Linked DNA regions of Ketobacter alkanivorans. The protein of the gene in region 1 binds, or shares a complex with, the protein of each later gene. Links are inferred from orthologs where the notes say so. Each region holds a gene or a part of one and is shown in the gene's direction. Other genes may lie near its edges.

Region 1 (3,435 bases):
TCTCCACAGTAATCAGTTTCAGATCATCGTGTATGTGGCCTTGGGCGGTTCGGTAATATTTATCGACCTCCACCGCCACTTCGATAAAAGGGAAATTGGGAGATTTGCGATGTTTGTGCAGATCGGGCAGCTGCTCTTCGCTGACCGGGATATTGATCTTTCCCCACACCATTTCGCTGGGGCGGGCCTGTTGATAGACCTGCAGCTTGTAGGTGGGTGTGATGGCCATCAGATTGCCGTTGATGGTCTGGTTGGTCCAGCCATCTGCTGCCTGAGCGTGGCTGATTACCAGCATCAGTAAAAGCGTCAAGGGAGCCAGAATGCTGGTCAGAGTGCTACGGGTAAGGGTGTACACGGGTATATCCTCGCGTGGTGTTTGATAAAGCATAGCGCACAACTGGAATAAAATACGTTTTCGTTCAGCAGGTTGCCTTGAATTGGCGCACGAAATAGGGAATAATCGCCCACCTTGTTATGGTGGCTCTATTGGTCCCCTCGCAACGATAATCTGTGAACCCCGCCAGGCCCGGAAGGGAGCAACGGTAGCAGACGACTCGTGTGCCGGGGTGTGGCTGATAGAGTCGCCACCCTAATTCCTGTTGTACCCCCTCTGTTTGTCGTTTCACATTTCCTTATTTTTCAATTCATTGGTTTATCAATGGCCGCAGCCGTATTACACTGGTTGCCTTCTATTGGCCCCCGGAAATCAGCATCAAAAATTCATGAGTTATCAGGTTCTTGCACGTAAGTGGCGCCCCAAGACATTTCGCGAGATGGTGGGGCAGGAACACGTTCTGAAAGCCCTAATCAATGCCCTTGATCATGGTCGACTGCACCATGCCTATCTGTTCACCGGAACCCGTGGGGTGGGTAAAACCACCATCGCCCGTATTCTGGCCAAATCCCTCAACTGTGAAACCGGCATCAGTTCGGAGCCCTGCGGTCAGTGCAGCGCCTGTCAGGAGATCAATGATGGCCGCTTTGTTGACCTGATTGAGGTGGATGCGGCGTCTCGCACCAAGGTTGAAGACACCCGCGAGCTGCTGGAAAATGTGCAATATGCGCCCACCCGAGGCCGCTATAAGGTGTACCTGATCGATGAGGTGCACATGTTGTCGGGGCACAGTTTTAATGCCTTGCTGAAAACCCTGGAAGAACCCCCCGAGCACGTTAAATTCCTGTTAGCCACCACCGATCCTCAAAAATTACCGATTACTATTCTATCCCGCTGTTTGCAGTTCAGCCTTAAGGCAATGACCCCCGAACGCATCGTCGGCCACCTGAAAATGGTGCTGGAAGCCGAGATGGTGGAGTTTGAAGAGCCTGCGCTGTGGCAGTTGGGTCGCTCTGCTGACGGCAGTATGCGGGATGCCATGAGCCTCACCGATCAGGCCATCGCCTTCGGTAATGGCAAGGTTGTGGAGTCCGATGTGCGGGCGATGCTGGGCAGCATTGATCGCGAGTACGTATTCGGCATCATCGACGCACTGGCTCAGAACAACGCCGAAGCACTGCTGCAGCGGGTGGCAGAGATGTCCGAGCAGAGCCCTGATTACGCAGATGTGCTGGGTGATTTGATCAGCACCCTGCACCGTATGGCGGTGGCTCAAATCGCCCCTGAGGCGGTGGATGACAGTGATGGTGATCGTAATCGAATCGTGGAGTTTGCGGGTCAGTTTGCCCCCGAACAGTTGCAGTTGTTCTATCAGACGGCGTTGCTGGGGCGTAAGGATCTGCCGCTGGCACCGGACTCTCGCAGTGGCTTTGAAATGACGCTGCTGCGGTTGCTGCTGTTCAAGCCGCAGGGAACGCTGCCTCCAAGCCAGGGAGCACCCCAGTCGGGAAAGTCTCCTAGCCCTGCTGCGGCAGGGCACGCTTCCGCAAACCCTGCACACAACATCCCTGCCCGCGAGCTGGGCAGTGGCAGTGACCATCTCTCCAAGGTGAAGGCAGCCCTGGGAGGCAATCAAACACCGGCGAGGCCCGCGCCTTCTGCCGTGGGTGCTGATTCGCCGCCCCAACAGGCTCCGGCCTCGGCCCCTGTGTCTGCGCCGGCCATAGCTTCGGAACAACCAAAGCAGCATGATCCGGTAGCGCCCTCAAGCGCGCCTGCGCCTCAAGCTATCCCCGACCAACAGCCAGGCAGTGGCCCAGCTCAAGCGAGCCCCAAGCCCGCATCTGCTGCGGGGGAGCAGCCAGAAACATCGGCCCCAGTAAAAGTGGCGCCCACAGTGAAAACCAAAGTCATCAAGTTGGATGATGAATGGGCTGACTTGATAGGCATCATGGAGCTGGACGGGCCGGTGCGTAACTTTGCCCGCAACTGCTCTTTGGAGCAGAAAGACGGTGCGGTTTGGACCTTGGCGGTTAGTCCGCGTTTTGGGGCGCTCTACCGGGATGACAATCGCGACTTATTGGCGCAGGCGTTGTCGGAAAACCAGCAGCAATCCATTACACTCAAGGTAGAGCTGGCAGAGCCCTCCCATCCCACCCCTGATCAGTTGCTGGCAAAATACAAGCAGCAGCGCCGGGAGGAGGCGGTGGTTCTGATGCAGCAGGATTCCTTCGTACAGGATTTACAGACTTTGTTTGGTGCGACCCTGGATTTAAATTCCGTCACACCGATTGATGACGATTGAACAACGATGATTGAGCAGAAGGTGAAACCATGAAAGGTCAATTCGGAGATCTGATGAAGCAGGCGCAGGAAATGCAGGAGCGCATGCAGAAGATGCAAGAAGAGATTGCCAACACTGAAGTCACTGGGGAATCCGGTGCCGGTATGGTCAAAGTCACCATGACCGGGCGTCATGATGTAAAGCGCGTGCAAATCGACGATGGCTTGATGTCAGAAGAGAAAGAAGTGCTGGAAGATCTGTTAGCGGCGGCAGTGAACGATGCCGTGCGCCGTGTTGAGCAAAACAATCAGGATAAAATGGGCGGCTTGGCATCAGGCATAAACCTGCCCCCCGGCTTTAAGTTTCCTTTCTAAATTATTGATATATAAAAGATGAGCTTTAGTCCCCTAACATTACGCTTGATCGAATCCCTTACCTGCTTGCCGGGGGTGGGCCCCAAGTCTGCCCAGCGCATGGCGCTGCATTTGTTGGATCGGGATCGGGTTGGGGCACAAAAACTGGCGGATTCCCTGCAGTTGGCGATGGAGAAAATCGGTCGTTGCCAGCGCTGTCGTAATTTTTCCGAAGAAACCGTTTGCCACACCTGCCGCCAGACTTCCCGCGATCCTGCATTGCTCTGTGTTGTGGAAACCCCCGCCGATGTCATCGCCATTGATCAGTCCGGCAGCTTCAGGGGTTATTACTTTCTGTTGCTGGGGCATCTTTCACCCATCGACGGAATCGGCCCGGAAGACATTGGAGCCGACGTGCTGGATGAGCGCCTGGCAGAAGGCGAGGTTAAAGAACTGGTCATCGC
Region 2 (2,942 bases), 2.0 Mb from region 1 along the record:
ATGCACGCGGTGGGTAACTTCATGATGGTTCAGAATCCCAATGCCAAGGTGGTTTATTTGCATTCTGAGCGCTTTGTGGCGGATATGGTTAAGGCACTACAGATTAATGCGATCAATGAATTCAAGCGCTTCTATCGCTCTGTGGATGCTTTGTTGATTGATGATATTCAGTTTTTTGCAGGCAAAGAGCGCTCTCAGGAAGAGTTCTTCCATACCTTTAATGCGTTGCTTGAAGGTGGTCAGCAGATGATACTGACCAGTGATCGCTATCCCAAAGAGATCAGCGGGGTAGAAGAACGGTTGAAGAGCCGGTTTGGTTGGGGCCTTACGGTGGCGGTGGAGCCCCCAGAGCTGGAAACCCGCGTTGCTATATTAATGAAGAAAGCCGAAGAGGCGAAAATCATTTTGCCAGATGAGGCGGCGTTCTTTGTTGCGCAGCGTGTGCGTTCGAATGTGAGGGAATTGGAAGGGGCGCTGAAGCGTGTGATCGCCAACGCTCATTTTACCGGTAAACCGATCTCCCTTGAATTTGTTAAGGAATCGCTGAAAGATTTGCTGGCGCTTCAGGATAAACAGGTCAGTATCGACAATATCCAGAAAATCGTCGCAGAGTATTTCAAAATCAAGTTGGCGGATATACTGTCCAAACGTCGTAGCCGCTCTGTGGCCAGGCCCAGACAGATCGCCATGGCCCTGGCCAAGGAACTGACCAATCACAGCTTGCCGGAAATAGGGGATGCCTTCGGCGGGCGTGATCACACTACGGTTTTGCATGCTTGCCGTAAGATTAAAGAGCTGCGGGAAACCAGCTCTGATGTACGGGAAGATTATTCAAATTTACTAAGATCACTGACTTCGTGAGTTAGCACTAACTAACTTTAGGACTGCCTATGAACTTTACCATTGAGCGGGAAAAACTATTACGACCCTTGCAACAGGTGGCCGGTGTGGTAGAACGTCGCCAGACTTTGCCGGTGCTTTCCAATGTGTTGATGGTGGTGGATGGCGACACTTTGTCGCTGACCGGCACTGATCTGGAAGTGGAGCTGGTTGCCCATGTGCAATTGGAATCTCAGCATGATCACGCCGAGATTACTGTACCGGCCAAGAAGCTGTTGGATATCTGTAAATCATTGCCTGATGACAGTACTATTCAATTTGTCACCGATGAGCAAAAGCTGTCGGTGAAGGCAGGTCGTAGCCGTTTCAGCCTGGCTACCCTACCCTCCAATGAATTTCCCAATCTTGATGAAGCCACAGGCAACGTCAGTTTCTCTATTAATCAGGGTTATCTGAAGTCGGTAATCGATCGTACCGGTTTTGCCATGGCGCAGCAGGATGTTCGGTTTTATCTCAATGGTATGTTGTTTGAGGTGTCCACTAATTTGCTGCGCGCGGTGTCCACTGACGGTCATCGTCTGGCGGTTTGCAATGCCGAGATCCAGGTTGAGGTGGAATCCCCGGTTCAGGCTATCGTGCCTCGCAAAGGGGTGTTAGAGCTGTCCAAGTTGTTCGCGGATATGGACTCGGATGTGTCGGTGTCCCTAAGCGCTAATCATATTCGGGTGGAAAGCCCTGATCTGCGCTTCACCTCCAAGCTTATTGATGGCAAGTTCCCTGATTACGAACGCGTCTTACCGAAGAACAGCGACAAAACCGTACTCAGTGACAAGAATGAGATGAAGCAGTGTTTCTCACGGGTATCGATTTTATCTAACGAAAAGTACCGTGGCGTGCGCTTGCGGCTTGAGTCCGGCAGCCTTACCACGGTTGCTAATAACCCAGAGCAGGAAGAAGCCGAAGAAACCATTAACGTCGATTACAACGGCGGTGAGTTAGAAATTGGTTTTAACGTCAACTATCTGCTGGACGTGATGAACGTTATTCGCAGCGAAACGGTTAAGATCCTGTTGGCAGATTCCAATAGCAGTGCGTTGATTACGGATGCAGGTGATGACTCTGCATCCTATGTTGTTATGCCCATGCGACTCTAGTCTATGCGTCTTACCTCCCTGGAGGTTACCAATGTGCGTAACCTCCAGAGTGTCTCTCTTAATCCTCATTCCCGAACCAACTTTATTGTTGGGCCTAATGGCAGCGGTAAGACCAGTCTGCTGGAATCCATTTCGCTGCTCTCCAATGGCCGTTCCTTTCGTTCTGCCGATTCCAAGAAATTGATTGCCCAGGGTAGCGACCAGCTCGTGGTGTTTGGCAAAGTCTGCGCTGAGTCTCTTAAGGAGTCGCGGCTGGGCATTTCTAAGGATTCAATGGGTAATACCAATGCCCGTTTGGATGGCGAACGCCTTAGCAAAGTGTCGGTGCTAGCAAAGATGTTACCCTCAATTGCCATAGATACATCGTCTGTAGAATTGATAGAGGGCGGGCCCTCTCTACGGCGAAGCATGCTAGATTGGGGATTGTTCCACGTGGAACATAGCTATCTTGATGCGTGGAGCCAGTATCGGGCAGCACTTAGACAGAAGAATGCCCTGCTTAAGTCTACGGCCAGTGTGACAGCCCACCAGGTCAATTATTGGAATGCTGTGCTGGAGCGCTACGGTGAGAGGCTTGATACTGAGCGTATGCAGTACGTTGATGCGTTGATTGTTTATACCCAGCGCATATTCAAGCATTACTTTGGCAGCGATGTGGATATTCAATTCAGATACCGCGCTGGCTGGAACCGGCACGAATATCCCAAATTTGCTGATTGCCTCAATTCCAAGGTCGAAAGTGAGATAGAGCGTAGGAGCTGCGTATACGGCCCTCACAGGGCGGAGCTGGATATACTGTGGGGAGGTACATTAGCTAAAGATATATGCTCCAGAGGACAGAAAAAACTGGTATTATATGGTGTCCGGCTGGCTCAGATATCCCTCATGCTGGATCGCACAGGTGTATCCCCGGTATTGTTGCTGGATGATTTACCTGCCGAAATGGAT

What was found.
Region 2: the proteins of dnaX (region 1) and dnaN are in contact, whole or in part, in a cryo-EM structure (PDB 8GIZ), measured with the Escherichia coli proteins. The link is inferred for Ketobacter alkanivorans from one-to-one orthologs.

Annotation. Positions count from the first base shown.
Region 1 is NZ_CP022684.1:4,771,476-4,774,910, forward strand. The notes cover bases 270-3,180. They hold dnaX (DNA polymerase III subunit gamma/tau), read left to right. Parts: upstream 270-722; coding sequence 723-2,639; downstream 2,640-3,180. Other genes in these bases: Kalk_RS20460 (hypothetical protein), read right to left, coding at 270-355; Kalk_RS20475 (YbaB/EbfC family nucleoid-associated protein), read left to right, coding at 2,669-2,992; recR (recombination mediator RecR), read left to right, coding at 3,011-3,180. Outside these bases: more of Kalk_RS20460, read right to left, coding at 1-269; more of recR, read left to right, coding at 3,181-3,435. UniProt on the Escherichia coli protein: Part of the beta sliding clamp loading complex, which hydrolyzes ATP to load the beta clamp onto primed DNA to form the DNA replication pre-initiation complex.
Region 2 is NZ_CP022684.1:2,744,583-2,747,524, reverse strand. It holds dnaN (DNA polymerase III subunit beta), read left to right. Parts: upstream 1-890; coding sequence 891-1,994; downstream 1,995-2,942. Other genes in the region: recF (DNA replication/repair protein RecF), read left to right, coding at 1,998-2,942; dnaA (chromosomal replication initiator protein DnaA), read left to right, coding at 1-861. UniProt on the Escherichia coli protein: Confers DNA tethering and processivity to DNA polymerases and other proteins. Acts as a clamp, forming a ring around DNA (a reaction catalyzed by the clamp-loading complex) which diffuses in an ATP-independent manner freely and bidirectionally along dsDNA.